Regions from separate parts of the Paraburkholderia caribensis genome, predicted to be linked through region 3. Evidence: predicted binding sites of a transcription regulator. Region 3 holds the regulator's gene; each other region holds the start of a gene.
What was found. The regulator HrcA, encoded in region 3, represses chaperone genes, less so after heat shock. The targets are predictions, from matches to a motif close to TTAGCACTCNNNNNNNNNGAGTGCTAA.
Positions count from the first base shown of each region.

Region 1 (4,212 bases), on a different replicon from region 3:
GGCGCTTCATGCACGGTGGCGTCCGTCGTCAGCAGCAGGCTGGCCACGGATGCCGCATTTTGCAGCGCGGTACGCGTGACCTTGGTCGGATCGACGACACCCGTTTCGACGAGATCGCCGTACTGACCCGTGGCCGCGTTGTAGCCGTAGTTGCCCGAACCTTCCGCGACCTTGGCGACGATTACGCTCGCTTCCTCGCCTGCATTCGCGACGATCTGGCGCAGCGGTTCTTCGAGCGCACGGCGCACGATGTTGATGCCGGCATTCTGGTCGGCATTCGCGCCCTTCAGCTCGGCGATCGCCTGCTTCACGCGGATCAACGCCACGCCGCCGCCCGGCACGATGCCTTCTTCGACGGCCGCGCGCGTAGCGTGCAGCGCATCGTCGACGCGATCTTTCTTCTCTTTCACTTCGATCTCGGTCGCGCCGCCCACCTTGATGACGGCCACGCCGCCCGCAAGCTTCGCCACCCGTTCCTGCAGCTTCTCGCGGTCGTAGTCGGACGTTGCCTCGGCGATCTGCGCGCGAATCTGCTTCACGCGTGCCTCGATGTTGACTTTCTCACCTGCGCCGTCGATGACCGTGGTGTTCTCCTTGCCGACCTCGATGCGCTTGGCCTGGCCCAGTTCGGCGAGCGTGGCTTTTTCGAGCGTCAAGCCGGTCTCTTCTGCGATCACCTGGCCGCCCGTCAGAATCGCGATGTCTTCGAGCAGTGCCTTGCGACGGTCGCCGAAGCCGGGTGCCTTGACGGCCACTGTCTTCAGGATGCCGCGAATGTTGTTCACGACCAGCGTCGCGAGCGCTTCGCCTTCCACGTCTTCTGCGATGATCAGCAGCGGGCGTCCCGACTTCGCCACCTGTTCGAGCACGGGCAGCAGATCGCGGATGTTCGAGACCTTCTTGTCGTGCAGCAGGATGAACGGCTCTTCGAGCACGGCGAGCTGGCGGTCCTGATTGTTGATGAAATACGGCGACAGATAGCCGCGATCGAATTGCAGGCCTTCGACCACGTCGAGTTCGTCGGCCAGCGACTTGCCGTCTTCGACGGTGATCACGCCTTCCTTGCCGACGCGGTCGATGGCTTCTGCAATGCGCTGACCGATCGATTCTTCACCGTTTGCCGAGATGGTCGCAACCTGTGCAATCTCCTTGCTGGTGGTGGTCGGCTTGCTGATCTTCGCGAGTTCTTCGACGGCGGCGATCACCGCCTTGTCGATGCCGCGTTTCAGATCGAGCGGATTGAGTCCTGCCGCCACGTACTTCTGGCCTTCGCGCACGATGGCCTGCGCGAGCACGGTGGCCGTCGTCGTGCCGTCACCTGCGGCATCGCTGGTTTTCGACGCGACTTCCTTCACGAGTTGCGCGCCGATGTTCTGCAACTTGTCCGCAAGCTCGATTTCTTTTGCCACGGACACGCCGTCCTTGGTGACGATGGGACTGCCGAAACTCCGTTCGAGCACGACATTGCGGCCTTTCGGGCCGAGCGTCACCTTGACGGCATTGGCGAGCAGGTTGACGCCTTCCACCAGTTTCGAGCGTGCGTGATCGCTGAAAGCGACTTCTTTGGCTGCCATGATTGAATTCTCCTCAGGATTGAACGACCGCGACGATATCTTCTTCGCGCAGCACCAGCAGTTCGTCGCCGTCGACCTTCACCGACTGGCCCGAGTACTTGCCGAACAGCACGCGTTCGCCGACCTTCAGATCGGGTTCGATACGCTTGCCGTCGTCGCCGCGACGGCCCGGCCCGACGGCCACGATTTCGCCCTGATCCGGCTTTTCGGCGGCGCTATCGGGAATCACGATGCCCGATGCAGTACGGGTTTCCTGATCGAGACGCTTCACGATCACGCGATCATGTAACGGACGCAAACTCATCTGTTCCTTCCTTCCAGGCAAATGAAAAATGGGACTCTCGCTGGCACTCTCATGCGGCGAGTGCTGACTGAGAGCCGAGTATAAAAAGCGAGCTGTGCACGCTCCAATAATCGTTTTGCAGAAACTTAACCGGCCGCGCGAGATTAGCAATGCACGTAGCGGCGTATAGGCACAAAGGTGCGCTACGCGGTCTGGCGCATATCGTTATCGGCTTTTGTTGGTTGCAGCGCCGTGTTGGCGGCGCTTAGTCTGGAGGGCTGTGAACCTGTCCGGAGACTGTCGATGAGTACGATTCCCGCCGCCCCGCACGACGCCGCCAGCGGCGCCGACGATGCGGAACTCGACGCACGCTTTGCGCCTGTATTCGAGCGGATTGCCGCCGGCAGCATCGAGCGCGAGCAGAATCGGGAACTCGCCTACGAAGCCGTGCGCTGGCTGAAGGAAGCGGGATTTACCGCGTTGCGCGTGCCGAAGCGTTATGGCGGCAGCGGCGTGAGCCTGCCGCAATTCTTTCGTCTTTTGACGCGGCTCGGCGAGGCCGATTCGAATCTGCCGCAGATCTTGCGGCTGAATTCGGGCTTTATCGAAAGCCGGCTCGAAAGCGACGACGAAGCACTGCGCGAGCGCTGGCTGCCGAAGATTGCGGCGGGCGAAACCGTTGGTGCGGCGATCTCCGAACGTACGGGCAGCACGCACAACACCGTCACACTGGTAGCGGACAAGGGCGGCAATGGCTGGTGGCTGAATGGCGAGAAGTACTACAGCACGGGCGCGCTCTACGCGGACTGGATCGACGTTGCCGCCCATGACAGCACCGACGACGTGCGCGTGGTGGTGCGCGCGGACGCACCGGGTGTCGCGCGCATCGACGATTGGGACGGATTTGGCCAGCGTCTGACGGCAAGCGGCACGACGCGCTTCGAGTCGGTGCATGTGACAGACGATCAGCTGCTGGTGCGTTACAAGGCGTCGGAGCCGCGCCGCAATACTTCATTGACGGCGTTCTATCAGACTGTCCATCTTGCGACGCTGACAGGCATTGCGCGGGCCGTGCTGCGTGACGGCGTGGCCTTTGCGCAGGGGCACACGCGAACCTTCGGCGTACCTGGCCGCTCCAGTCCGCGTGACAATCCGCTTGTGCATCGCGTAGTCGGGCGCCTCGCCAGTCTCGCGTATTCGGCGGAGAGCATCACGGCATCGGTCGCGCGCTCGCTGGAAAGCGCCTATCAGGCGCGACTCGCGGGACACGCAACGAAGGAAACGTATATCGCGCTCGATATCGAGGCGTACCAGGCGCAGCAAATCGTGATCGAACAGGTGCTGGAAGCGGCAACGCTGGTGTTCGAAGTGGGCGGCGCCTCGGCAACCAGCGAAACGCGACGGCTGGACCGTCACTGGCGCAATGCGCGCGTGCTGGCTTCGCATAACCCGGCGATCCAGCGTGAAGCGGCCGTGGGCAACTATCATCTGAACGGCACGCCGTCCAACGAACGCTTCAGTCTCGCGCATTCGCGCAGTGAACTGGAGCGCGCAGCGGCCGGTCAAGCGGTTGCCGTCAACGGATAACTCGCTGAGAAAGCCGGGAAAGCGGTCCCCGCGTGCCGTGCCGCGACGCGCATGCACAAAGCGCCACGGTTGCGAGTTATACGAAGCGGGCGCCCGGCGCGCCGCTTCGAGGAAGGTCAGCAGCGAGGCTCAGGCGCATCCGACGTGACGGACCGGTTCACTGCGTGTCAACAACGCGTCGGCGTGATACAGGGATCTACTGATCCCGCATCGCCACATCACTCGACAGGCGCGCGGCAATGGCGCGCGCCGCGAGATCCAGCAGAAAACCCAGCACGCCGATTACGAGGATGACGGCCGTCAGCTCCGAATACGCGAGCCGGTCGCGGGTATCGAGAATCAGATAGCCGAGTCCCGCGCTCACGCCGAGCATTTCCGCAGGCACCAGCACGATCCACAAGATGCCGATAGCGAGTCGCACGCCAGTGAGCACATGTGCAGCGACGCCCGGCACATAGATATGCCAGAGCATTTCCGCGCGCGTGGCGGCGAGGCTTTCGCCAAGCTGGATCCAGCGCCGGTCCAGATGTGCGACGCCTGACGCCGTGCTCATCACGAGCGGCCACACAGCGGCGAACGCGAGCAGAAAATACACCGCACGATCGCCGACGCCGAGCGACATCACGGCCAGCGGCATCCACGAAAGGGGCGAGATCATGCGCAGGAATTGCAAGGTGGGCGAGAGCGTCTGTTCGAGCCAGCGCAAACGGCCGATGGCGAAACCCAGTGGCACGCCGACCACGAGCGCCCATGCAAGTCCGACGGCAA
Region 1 covers NZ_CP026102.1:2,058,247-2,062,458, reverse strand. The annotation lists gene groL (chaperonin GroEL) at 1-1,574, opposite strand, end outside; gene C2L66_RS25820 (co-chaperone GroES) at 1,588-1,878, opposite strand; gene C2L66_RS41475 (acyl-CoA dehydrogenase family protein) at 2,161-3,444, shown strand; partial or broken gene C2L66_RS41825 (nitroreductase family protein) at 3,439-3,573, opposite strand; gene C2L66_RS25805 (ABC transporter permease) at 3,641-4,212, opposite strand, start outside.
Region 1: C2L66_RS25820 (co-chaperone GroES) is a predicted target of HrcA. The motif match lies at 1,919-1,945, and genes of this name have one in related genera.

Region 2 (4,212 bases), 160 kb from region 3:
TGCAGTGCGTCTTCGACACGTGCCTTCTTTTCCTTCATTTCGACTTCGGTCGCTGCGCCAACCTTGATCACTGCAACGCCGCCAGCCAGCTTGGCCACGCGCTCTTGCAGCTTTTCACGGTCGTAGTCCGACGTCGCTTCTTCGATTTGCGTGCGAACCTGCTTCACGCGCGCTTCGATGCTTGCTGCTTCGCCAGCGCCGTCGATGATCGTCGTGTTTTCCTTGCCCACTTCGATACGCTTCGCTTGACCCAGTTCGTTCAGCGTTGCCTTTTCGAGCGTCAGGCCGGTTTCTTCAGCGATGACCTGACCACCCGTCAGGATCGCGATGTCTTCCAGCATTGCCTTGCGACGGTCGCCGAAGCCCGGAGCCTTGACAGCCACCGTCTTCAGGATGCCGCGGATGTTGTTGACGACCAGCGTAGCCAGTGCTTCGCCTTCGACGTCTTCAGCGATGATCAGCAGCGGACGGCCAGCCTTCGCGACTTGCTCCAGAACCGGCAGCAGATCACGGATGTTCGACACCTTCTTGTCGTGCAGCAGCACGAACGGGTTGTCGAGGACAGCGACTTGCTTGTCCGGATTGTTGATGAAGTACGGCGACAGGTAGCCGCGGTCGAATTGCATGCCTTCGACAACGTCCAGCTCGTCTTGCAGCGACTTGCCGTCTTCGACGGTGATGACGCCTTCCTTGCCGACCTTGTCCATGGCTTCAGCGATGCGATCGCCGATCGACGTGTCGCTGTTCGCCGAAATCGCGCCAACCTGTGCGATTTCCTTGTTGGTCGTGCAGGGCTTGCTGATCTTGCGCAGCTCTTCGATTGCTGCTGCGACTGCACGGTCGATACCGCGCTTCAGGTCCATCGGGTTCATGCCCGATGCGACGTACTTCATGCCTTCGCGAACGATCGACTGGGCCAGAACCGTTGCCGTCGTCGTACCGTCACCGGCGTTGTCGCTGGTCTTGGAAGCGACTTCCTTGACCATTTGCGCGCCCATGTTCTGGAGCTTGTCCTTCAGCTCGATTTCCTTCGCGACCGAGACACCGTCCTTGGTGACCGTCGGGCCGCCGAAGCTGCGTTCGAGAACAACGTTACGGCCCTTCGGACCCAGCGTGACCTTCACTGCGTTGGCGAGAATATTCACGCCTTCAACCATCTTGGCACGGGCGGAATCGCCGAACACGACGTCTTTAGCTGCCATCTTCTAACTCCTTGAATTCTTGAGAATGAACCGGGACAAGTGATTACTTGTTGACAACGGCCATGATGTCTTCTTCGCGCATCACCAGCAGTTCGTTGCCGTCGACCTTGACGGTCTGGCCTGCGTACTTGCCGAACAGAACGCGATCGCCGACCTTGACGTCGAGCGCGATCAGGCCGCCCTTGTCGTCACGCTTGCCCGGGCCGACTGCCAGGATTTCGCCTTGATCCGGCTTTTCTGCTGCGGCTTCGGGGATCACGATGCCCGACGCGGTCTTGGTTTCCTGATCCAGACGCTTGACGATCACGCGATCATGCAAAGGACGAAGGTTCATGGATAGATCCTCTCTTGATTGGGACTGAAGAACGCTGAGGTATGCCGGCTGGCGCCGCCAACCAGCGGAGTTGTTAGCACTCTCGTGCGGTGAGTGCTAATTATATGGACGAGGGATTACAAATTCAAGAAGAGACGGAGGAAGACAGAATGATATCGCCCATGCGTCGGTCGGCGCGGTTCGCCGCCGACTTCGAAAAGGTCGGCAAGACAAAAATAACTCATTACAAACAATGACTTACTGATATGCAGTAGCTTGTGAGCACGGCGGGAAAGGCTCCGGGATGCCGCACTCCTCTCCAGATAGCGGCGTCTAGGTGAAATCCCGTAAGCGCCCGTCGTTCGGGGCCTGACGCATTCTCACCGCCCGATCCCGTCCCCACACGTCGAAGCCAAGACCTGCGTTTTGCGCCGCGAGTCCCGTTCGCCGGTGGCGCGCCGATGCAAGCAACGTGACCGTGCAAATCGGCCAACAAGCCGGTGTCTGAAAAGCCCCGCATCCCGCTTCCGAATACTGTGCGATGACGCACAGGTATATCGGACCGCAATCGATAAGATCGACCCGAAATCGTAGATATCCGAATTAAACGGCGCGAAAGGCGGGCGTCCGTTTTCGGCTGTCATATGAACGCCAGACATCGTCACGATACGGCTCGGAACCCCGTTTCCCGATGGAACCGGATGCAGCCGGATACAGCCGGATACAGCCATTAAAGGTTGAATGATGACCAACGCCATCCATGCCGTCCGTCAGTTTCAGCCCTTCCTGGAGTATCTGCGGGAAGGAAAGCAAAGCCGCGCAGCGAGCACGCACGTCGAAAAGGCCGATCTGATGACGATCGAGCCGTCCAGTCACGTCGTGATCTCGCGGGAAGGCCGACAGCGGCTGGCGGCCGAGAGTCAGACCGCGCAGCCGTTCGATTGGGAAATATAGGATTGATTGCGCCGCGTCTATGCGTCGCGGCCGTTTCGCACTTGCCGGGCGGCGACGAGCAGACCTACCGCGCCGCGCAGTTCACCCGCGCCCTCACTTCGTGGTCACCGACGCAACGGGCGAACCGCTTCCCCCGTCCGGGGCGTGCATGGCGCTCGTCTGCGCATCGCCGCCATCGCGGGCTGGCGCCACCCAGGCGGCGGGCGCCGCATTGTTCGCTGACGGACGGGCGGCGCTGTCCGTTGGCGTGCCCGGCGGCAAGGGTGGAAGCGTCGGCAATCCCGTCGGCAGTCTCGTCGGCGCACTGTTGACAACGACGGGCGGCGGTTTGCGCGGCGCGGGTGCGGCTTTATCGCCTAGCGGCTTCCATCCTGTCGAAAGAACCGCCCGCTGAAGCAGAGCCTGAGCCTCCACGCTGCCGGCATCGATCGCCAGCGCCTGGTTGGAGAGTTTGAATACACAACTCCATATCTTGTCGTTTGCGCAGCTGTTCGCCACGCCTATCGCAACGTCCCGCTGGTTTTCCCGATCCTTGACGTCGCGTTGCATCCGCAATGCGTCAGGGTTGCCGGGTGCCAGCAACAGCGCGTCCGCCACGGCTGCTTTCGCCTGCGTCAGATCGTTTCGCGCGAAACCTGCCCTTGCGTCGCTCAACGCATCGGAGATCGTCCGATGCGACTGCGCGCCGCCCGGCGCGCGAGATGTGACTGGCTGCGCGATCCTGTCGACGGTGGCTTGGCCGTTGACGTCCGTCGAAGACACACTCTCTTTCGACGGCGGCAGGTACTGAGGTATCGGGCTGCTCGGAGCGTCCGCGCCTGCCGACAGTTCGCCGCCCTCGGTGTTGCGCGTATGGCCGTGCCCAAGCCACAGATAGCCGACCACGCCGAGCAGAACCAGGCCTGCCAGCGGTATCGCGCCCCGCGTAACGACCCAGCGATACACAGCTTGTGGCAGCGACGCGGGCACCACGTCCGGCGAAAATTCCGTCTCCCCTGCCCCTTGCCACACGACGTTCGGCGCAGCACATTCCGTCGGGTCGTCGACGACTGCGGGTGCCCGGCGAGTGTGCGCGGGGACAGCCCTCAATTGCGCCTGTGCACGCTTTGGCCGGTCGGCCTCGAGCGGGCGACTCACGCCGCAGTAGGGGCAGAAGTTGACATACTGGTACAGCACGCCGCCACACGTGGTGCACGGCGTCGGAAATCTCAAGGCGGGCGTCGTTTCGGCAGACATGCTTGAACCCCAACCAATTGTGCGCGATGCCATTTCGGCAGACTCGGCGTCGAACTGAAGACAGACCACAGAGTGAGCGGAACTCGCCATCCGCTTTCGCGGGAAAGCGGACAGCCCGGCCGCAGGGCCGGTAACTGCGCAACAGAGTGCTTTATCGCATGTCGTATCGGGCGACGGTGTTAGCTATCGCACATACGTTACGAACTTATAGAAGAGGACGAATCTTGCTCGGGACTTTTCATCGCCCTATGTGGCGCAAGACGCTTTGCAGAAGAACCATCGCACCCGGCAAATGAAAAACGGCTGCCCCAAAAAAAACATGGCGGCCTTCCCGTCACAGAAGGTCGCCATGCTGCGCAGACGCCGGATCAATCGACAACAGAACGACGTATCGGCGTCCGCGTCACCGGGTGAGAACAGAAACTAGGTCAACGCATCAAACCCCACTATCCACCCGCACGCCGGCGCGAATCGGCTCGACGACCACATGGCTCTCTTTCGGCAGCG
Region 2 covers NZ_CP026101.1:2,822,280-2,826,491, forward strand. The annotation lists gene groL (chaperonin GroEL) at 1-1,202, opposite strand, end outside; gene C2L66_RS12530 (co-chaperone GroES) at 1,246-1,536, opposite strand; gene C2L66_RS12535 (hypothetical protein) at 2,260-2,469, shown strand; gene C2L66_RS12540 (hypothetical protein) at 2,563-3,705, opposite strand; gene C2L66_RS12545 (MFS transporter) at 4,142-4,212, opposite strand, start outside.
Region 2: C2L66_RS12530 (co-chaperone GroES) is a predicted target of HrcA. The motif match lies at 1,610-1,636, and genes of this name have one in related genera.

Region 3 (4,212 bases):
TCGACGAGCGGATGCGTGTCGAATTCGGCCGTGATGTCCGCGCGCGCCTCGCCGTTGCGCACGACGCTCGCGTCGGCGCGTGCGCCGAGCGCCAGCGCCAGCGCGTCGATGAGAATGGATTTGCCGGCACCCGTTTCGCCGGAAAAGACTGTGAAGCCGCTGTCGAATTCAAGGTCGAGCGCGGCGACGATGACGAAGTCGCGTATCGAGAGGTGGCGGAGCATGGCTCGTCTGTGTGGCGTGGCTGGCGTGAGTTGGTGTGGTGTGTTTTCGTTACGCTCGGACTTGCAGCAGGCCGCGCTGGCAGATATTCAGTCGCGTGGATCGTCTTCGTGCGACGGATATTCGTTCCAGTGCAGCTTCTTGCGCAGCGTCGCGTAATAGCTGTAGCCGACAGGATGCAGGAAAGGCACGGTATGGCGCGAGCGGCGCACGTCGATCGTGTCGTTCAGTTCCAGCGCGGTGAACGACTGCATGTCGAAGTTCACGTTGACGTCGCGGCCCGAGATGATCTGGATGCTGACCTTGGAGTCGTCCGGGATCACGATAGGGCGGTTCGACAACGCATGCGGAGCGATCGGCACGAGCACGAGGCCCTGCAGCTGCGGGTGCAGAATCGGCCCTTGCGACGAGAGCGCATAAGCCGTCGAGCCCGTCGGCGTCGCGACGATCAGCCCGTCCGAGCGCTGGTTGTACATGAAGCGGCCATCCACGGAGACGCGCAGTTCCGCCATACCCGAAAAGCCCGAGCGGTTCACGACGACGTCGTTGAATGCGAGCGCGTGGTAGATGGGCTGGCCGTCGCGCATGATCCTCGATTCGAGCAGCGTGCGCTCTTCGCGCTCGAAGGTGCCCGACAGCATCTGCGGGATAATCTCGCGCATGTCGGTGAACGGGATGTCGGTGATGAAGCCGAGCCGCCCGTGGTTGATGCCGATCAGGGGCGTCCGGTATGGCGCCAGCTGGCGGCCGATGCCGAGCATCGTGCCGTCGCCGCCAAGCACGATGGCAACGTCCGCGCGCGCGCCGATCTCCGCCGGACGCAGCGCAGGCCATTGCGTCACGCCGATTTCCTGGGCGGTTTCCGCCTCGAACACGACGTCGAGACCGAGCTTGCCGATGCACGCGGCGAGCGCGGTCAGCGGTTCCCCGATGCCCGGCGTATTGCTGCGCCCGATGAGCGCGACGGTCTTGAACTGGCTATTAGCTTGCATGCCGGCATTACACCATAGGTGGGACCTGAAAAGAACCGTGGAACGCGGCGGCACGCCCGTGGGGGCTGACGCGCGACGGCCGCGCGATGCCGGCCAGCCTTCGCCGGATTATCGTTAGAATGGTGAAGTCCTCATGACAGACGTGACGACTGTCCGGACTCATGCGATGTGGCTTCAGCGTGGGCGGGGTGCCGCGCAGGGCGCGCAAGGCTGTCGAGCCGCCGCGCCTCGTGCCGCCGCGCGCTCGCCGCCATCCGGTGGTTACGCTAAAATTTTTCGCCATGCTAGATCCTCGAGCACAAACCCTTCTGAAAACGCTGATCGAGCGGTATATCGCCGAAGGTCAGCCGGTCGGCTCGCGCACGCTTTCGCGGTACTCGGGGCTCGAACTCAGCCCGGCGACGATCCGCAACGTGATGTCCGATCTCGAGGAACTGGGGCTCGTCATCAGTCCGCATACGTCGGCGGGACGCATTCCGACGCCGCGCGGCTACCGGCTTTTTGTCGACACCATGCTCACCGTCGAGTCGGCCGCCGACGAAGACGCCGTGATGCGCGCAGTGAAGACCACGCTGCAGCCGGGCGAGCCGCAGAAAGTGGTCGCGGCCGCCGCGAGCGTGCTGTCCAACCTGTCGCAGTTCGCGGGCGTGATCCTGACGCCGCGCCGCAGCCATGTGTTCAAGCAGATCGAATTTCTGCGCCTGTCCGACAAGCGCATCCTGCTGATCATCGTGACGCCGGAAGGCGACGTGCAGAACCGCATCATGGCGACGCAGCGCGATTTCTCGCCGTCGCAGCTCACGGAAGCCTCCAATTACATCAACGCGCACTTCGCGGGCCTGTCGTTCGACGAGGTGCGCCTGCGTCTGCGCGAGGAAATCGACGAACTGCGCGGCGACATGACCACGCTGATGCACGCGGCCGTCACCGCGAGCACGGACGTCACGGATACGGGCGAAACCGTGCTGATTTCCGGCGAGCGCAATCTGCTCGAAGTGGCCGACCTTTCGTCGGACATGGCGCGGCTGCGCAAGCTGTTCGATGTATTCGATCAAAAGACGAGTCTCCTTCAGTTGCTCGACGTGTCGAGCCACGCGCAAGGCGTGCAGATTTTCATTGGCGGCGAGTCGAACCTCGTCCCGATCGAGGAAATGAGCGTGGTGACCGCGCCGTACGAGGTGAACGGCAAGATTGTCGGCACGCTCGGCGTGATCGGCCCGACGCGCATGGCCTACAACCGCGTGATTCCCATTGTCGACATCACCGCGCGACTGCTTTCGATGACGCTCAGCCAGGGGTAGCGCCGAGTCCGGCATGGTGTTCATCATGCGCGGCGTTTTTCGCCGTGCCAATTGGCCGAACGGCCAGGTATCGGCGGCAGACCGCCCCGCTATAATGGGCTTCCCGATTCATTACGTGCCGCGCGCCTGCACGGCTCTTTTTCTTGCCTATGCGCTTCGACCTCGAGCGGCCCTCGCAGAATGCTGCGGCACATCGTGTCGCCGTGTTGCTGATCAACCTCGGAACGCCCGATGCGCCGACGCCTCGCGCCGTGCGGCGCTATCTCGCGCAGTTTCTGTCCGATCCGCGCGTGGTCGAGATCCCGTCGTTCGTGTGGCAAATCATCCTGCGGCTGCTGATCCTGCCGTTTCGCGGCATCGCCTCGGCGAAGAAGTACGCCGCCGTCTGGATGCCTGAAGGCTCGCCGTTGCGCGTGCATACGGAAAAGCAGGTCGAAGGGCTGCGGCATCTGCTGCACGTGAACGACTACACGGTGATCGTCGACTATGCGATGCGTTACGGCACGCCCGGCATTCCCGCCATGCTCAACCAGCTGAAGCTGGCGGGCGCCGAACGCATCCTGCTGATGCCGATGTATCCGCAGTATTCGTCGTCGACCACGGCCACGGCTTTCGACGACGCATTCGCTGCGCTCAAGCGGATGCGCAACCAGCCGGAGATCCGCACCGTGCGCCAGTACGCGGATCATCCCGCCTATATCTCGGCGCTCGCGGCGCAGGTGAACCATTACTGGCATGTACACGGCCGCCCGGACTTCGCGGCGGGCGACAAGCTGGTACTGAGTTTCCACGGCGTACCCAAGCGCACGCTCGACCTGGGCGATCCGTATCACGAGCAATGTCAGCAGACGGCGTCGTTGCTGATGCACGCGCTCGGGCTCACAACTGTGGAGTGCCGCGTGACGTTCCAGTCGCGCTTCGGTAAGGCCGAATGGCTACAGCCCTACACGGCGCCGACGCTCAAGGAACTGGGCGCGGCGGGCGTGCATCGCGCGGACGTGTTCTGTCCGGGCTTTACGGCGGATTGCCTGGAGACTATCGAGGAAATCGGCATGGAAGTGCGTGACGAATTCGTGCACGCGGGCGGGAAAGTTTTTCACGCCATTCCTTGCCTGAACGCATCGCCTGCGTGGATCGCGGCGCTCGGCGAGATCGTCGCGCAGCACCTGCAAGGCTGGCCGGTGCAGGTGAGCGCGCCGCAAAGCGCGTCTGTTGCCTGAACTTTTCCGCGTCCGGCATGCAATCTGCATTCGTGTATCGGCTCATGGCGTCTGGAAACGCCTGAAGAAGGACTGATGAACTACAAGATTTCCACCGAACCGGGCGCTCGCTTGCGCATCGACAAATGGTTGTGGGCGGCGCGCTTCTTCAAGACGCGTTCGCTGGCAACCGATGCCGTCGAGAAAGGCCGGGTGCGGATCGGCGGCGCAAGTGTGAAGCCGGCCAAGGATGTGCGGGTCGGCGATCTGGTCGAGATCGAGATCGAACGGATCGTGTGGCAGATCCAGGTGCTCGGCGTGTGCGACGTGCGCGGACCAGCGAGCGTCGCGCAGACGCTTTACGTGGAAACCGAAGAGGGAAAGCAGAAGCGGCAGCAGGAAAACGAGCGGCGCAAGACCTATCGCGAGCCGGCCGCCGAATTGCACGGGCGGCCGACCAAGCGCGACAGACGCGTCATCGACAAATTTTCGCGTGAG
Region 3 covers NZ_CP026101.1:2,986,708-2,990,919, reverse strand. The annotation lists gene recN (DNA repair protein RecN) at 1-224, opposite strand, end outside; gene C2L66_RS13215 (NAD kinase) at 312-1,214, opposite strand; gene hrcA (heat-inducible transcriptional repressor HrcA) at 1,496-2,515, shown strand; gene hemH (ferrochelatase) at 2,665-3,735, shown strand; gene C2L66_RS13200 (RNA-binding S4 domain-containing protein) at 3,811-4,212, shown strand, end outside; gene C2L66_RS41240 (hypothetical protein) at 4,190-4,212, opposite strand, start outside.

Region 4 (4,212 bases), 1.1 Mb from region 3:
TCGATGTCGCGGCGCTTGAGCAGATACCACGACGACAACCCGAGCACGAACATCGACGCCGTCACATAGCCCGCCGACACCGTATGCACGAACTTCACCTGCGCGACGGGATTGAATATCACGGCGAACAGGCTCGACAGTTCCATGCGCATCGTTTCGTAGTTGAACTCCGCGCCGACCGGGTTGTTCATCCAGCCGTTGGCGATCAGGATCCACAGCGCGGACAGGTTCGAGCCGAGCGCGACCAGAAACGTGACCATCAGATGCTGGATGCGCGACAGCCGGTTCCAGCCGAAGAAGAACAGCCCGACAAAGGTCGATTCGAGAAAGAACGCCATCAGCCCTTCGACGGCGAGCGGCACGCCGAAAATATCGCCGACGTAATGCGAGTAGTACGACCAGTTGGTGCCGAACTGGAACTCCAGCGTGAGACCCGTGGTGACGCCCATCGCGAAGTTGATGCCGAACAGCTTGCCCCAGAACTGCGTCATGTCCTTGTAGATCGGCTTGCCCGTCATCACGTAGACGCTTTCCATGATGACGAGCAGCCACGACAGGCCGAGCGTCAGCGGCACGAACAGGAAGTGATAGAGCGCCGTGACGGCGAATTGCAGACGGGAGAGATCGACGACGTCGCTAGCGGGCATGGTTGTCACCTTGAGTCGAAGGCGGCGGTGAGGCGGACGCCGGCACCGACAGCAGCGCCTGGGCGACCTGGGCAGGCGGCAGCGACATGTTCTGCGCCTGCGGATGATTGAAGAACGCGAATTTGAGCGCGAAAAGAAGCGCGAATTTGATCGCGAGCACGATCAGGATGTCGCGGGCGAATGTCGGACCGCGAGCCCACGCGACGATGCGGCTGGCGAATGTGCGGCGGGCGGCATTCCTGTGATCTAGCGTAATGGTCATGTTTTATGGGCAACGACATCGCGCCGGTTGACCCGGCAGGACACAGTGCGCATCACTCGCGGCACTGACGCATGCACAACCATTGTAGGAATGGGACGACGGACGGGCCCGCGTCATCGTGTCGCGAGGTGGTCCGTTTCTATCACTGATAATTCACGTTCTGAGCGAGGTCAAGACAATGTCTCGACATTGATGCGGATCGACGCAATATTTGACGACGCACAAGAAAAAGCCCCGCCTTCTTGCGAAGAGCAGGGCTCTGTTTCGAGACGGTGCGGCCGGAGGACCGGCGCGCACCGCTGCTTCTCTGAGGTTACGCGTACTCGGCCAGCGCCGTGCGCATTTTCTTCATCGCGCTTGCTTCGATCTGGCGAATCCGTTCGGCCGATACGCCGAACTCGTCGGCCAGTTCGTGCAGCGTCGAGCCGCCCGAACCGTCGTCTTCCACCTGCAGCCAGCGTGCTTCAATGATGCGGCGGCTGCGCGGATCGAGCGATTCCAGCGCGCTCGCGATGCCGTCGCTATGCAGACGGTCACGCTGACGCGCGGCCAGCACGGCTGTCGGCTCGCTGTGCGAGTCGGCCAGATAGGCGATCGGGGCGAATGCTTCTTCGCCGTCTTCGACCTGGCCTTCGAGCGCGATATCGCCACCCGACAGACGCGTTTCCATCTCGGACACTTCTTCGCGCTTCACATTCAGCTCTTTCGCCAGGCCCTCGATCTCGTCCGGCGTGAACGACTGCAACCCTTGCTTGTGGCTGCGCAGGTTGAAGAACAGCTTGCGTTGCGCCTTGGTCGTCGCCACTTTCACCATGCGCCAGTTGCGCAGGATGTACTCATGGATTTCGGCCTTGATCCAATGCATTGCATAGGACACGAGGCGCACGTTCTGCGTCGGGTCGAAGCGCTTCACGGCTTTCATCAGGCCGATGTTGCCTTCCTGGATCAGGTCGGCGTGCGGCAGACCATATCCGAGGTAATTTCGCGCGATCGACACGACCAGCCGCAGGTGCGACAGGACGAGCTTGCGAGCGGAGCCAAGATTGTTTTGCTCGCGGTATTCGGTGGCGTACTGGCGCTCTTCTGCCGGCGTCAGCATCGGAATCCGGTTTACGGCCTGGATGTAGGCGTCGATGTTGCCCAGCTGGCCGGGCAGAAGCGAAGCGTGCGAGAGCGCCAGTGCACCTGCCGGAGCGGCCTTAGCCGACGACGGGCTCAGAGTACTCGGAAGGGTCAGTGTGTTGCTCACGTAGCAAACTCCTTTATTCAGACAAATGTCCGCCAAAGCGGACCACGATGGATGTTAGCACTCTCATTTCCCGAGTGCTAATACTTAGAAGCCGTAGGGGCATGAGAGTTCCCTCTCTCCTATCGAAAATACACATTCAATAGCATAGTACCTCATCTGCGGGTTTGGCACCGACCGCTTAGCATTCGTCGGCTGCAGCAGGATTTTGCAATCGTCTGTAAGATTTTTTCGCAAACAGAAGCAGTGATTTGCGGCTTTCGGTTGTTATTAAAGGGTCCGATAGTTGCTTCTATCTCTAGAATGTCGCTGCACGATGTCCCTGCTAAACCTCGCATCCGGTGGACGCACGATGGAAAAAAAGAACAAGCGCTCGTTTAATGTGGCACCGAAATGTGTCGTCGTGGCAGCGCTTTTCGGCGTATCGAGTCTCGCCTCGGCGGACCAGTTCGGCATTCAGATTGCGGGCGGTGTCGCCGATCACCACGTTCGAAAACTCGACCTTGGCTTCGTCTGGGACCCCAATCTGACGTGGTGGGAAATCGGCGGCTGGCATTTCGCGCTGCTCGGCGAGGCGCACGCCGCGTGGTGGCATACGGACGAAGGCAACGTTCACGAGGACATCGGCGAATTCGGCGTGACGCCCGTAGTGCGGTTCATCAAGAGCGCGGGTTATTTCCGCCCGTTCATCGAGGCGGGCGTCGGTGTGCGGCTTTTGACGCATCCGCGCATCTCGTCGAATTACACGCTCAGCACCGCCTTCCAGTTCGCCGATATGGTGGGTGTCGGCGCACAATTCGGCGAGCATCAGCAGTACCAGTTTGGCTACCGCTTTCAGCACGTCTCCAATGCAAGTATCAAAGAGCCGAATCCTGGTATAAATTTCCAGCAGATTTACGTGCAGTACAACTTCTGACGACCGCTGCCGTTGTCGGCGCGGTCGTCGATAGGGGCGAACGCGATGCCGGCAAAAGTGATCGAAGCGATTCGCGGGCTCGAGCGCGATCGATTTCGCGCGATGGTGGAAGGAAACGGACAGCAGCTCGACGCGCTGCTGTCGGACAACGTCATCTACGTCCACACGAACGGCAAGCGCGAGTCGAAGCAGCAGTTCATCGACGCCATCACGGCCGGGCGCCGGCGCTATCGCCAGATCGAGGTGCAGTCGCAGGACGTGCTGCCTGTCGGACGCGAGACTTGCGTTGTCACGGGGCGCGCGCTGATCGAGATGGAAGCGAATAGCGGCGCGCTGCTCTTTCCGATCGCCTACATGGCGATTCAGGCGCAGGAAGACGGCAAATGGCAGCTGATCGCCTGGCAGGCGACGCGTTGCGCAATCGAGTGACGCGGATCGCGCCATCACTCTTCACCTGACGGAGGCCGCCTCGTGAGCGGTCCGTGCGCGCTGGCGACGCTTGAGTCGCCGGCGTTTGCGCCTCTGCCGTTTTCGGATGCCGTTACGTTACTTGACGTTACGCCGCGACCCGCCGGTCGACAGTCGCCCAACCCGCACGATTGACGCCGCTGACGACGGCATCGACGACGGCCGTCATTTCGTCCTCCGCTACGCCGATGCCATGACGCATGGGCTGGTCGCCCACGCGGCTCGCGACGAACACGACCGTGCGGCCGTCCGTGGTGCGCGCCGCCTCGAACGACGTGATTTCAATGGCGTGTTTCGCCACCACCGCCATTTCCTGCGCGACCGCCTTCGCATACGCCTCGTGGCCGTCGATGCTCGCCGCTGCCGTCGCGGGCACGGCAATCTCGCGCTTGTTCCAGCGCACCGTCGATCCGTTGACGCGCTGCGCCGGGCCGTCGGCCTCGAAGTATTCGCGGGCAAAGAGCGCGCAGATCGCGTCGCCCGTCACTTCCTCGCCGGATTGATCCGCCACCTTTTGCACCGCGTGGCTGAATTCGATCTGCACGCGCCGCGGCAGCGCGAAGCCCATGCCGCGCTCGACCAGATACGTCGCGCCGCCCTTGCCGGACTGGCTGTTCACGCGGATCACGGCGTCGTAGCTGCGGCCGACGTCGGCGGGATCGATGGGCAGATA
Region 4 covers NZ_CP026101.1:382,291-386,502, forward strand. The annotation lists gene C2L66_RS01685 (cytochrome ubiquinol oxidase subunit I) at 1-647, opposite strand, end outside; gene cydP (cytochrome oxidase putative small subunit CydP) at 637-909, opposite strand; gene rpoH (RNA polymerase sigma factor RpoH) at 1,223-2,158, opposite strand; gene C2L66_RS01700 (acyloxyacyl hydrolase) at 2,508-3,071, shown strand; gene C2L66_RS01705 (nuclear transport factor 2 family protein) at 3,117-3,500, shown strand; gene leuA (2-isopropylmalate synthase) at 3,628-4,212, opposite strand, start outside.
Region 4: rpoH (RNA polymerase sigma factor RpoH) is a predicted target of HrcA. The motif match lies at 2,213-2,239, and genes of this name have one in related genera.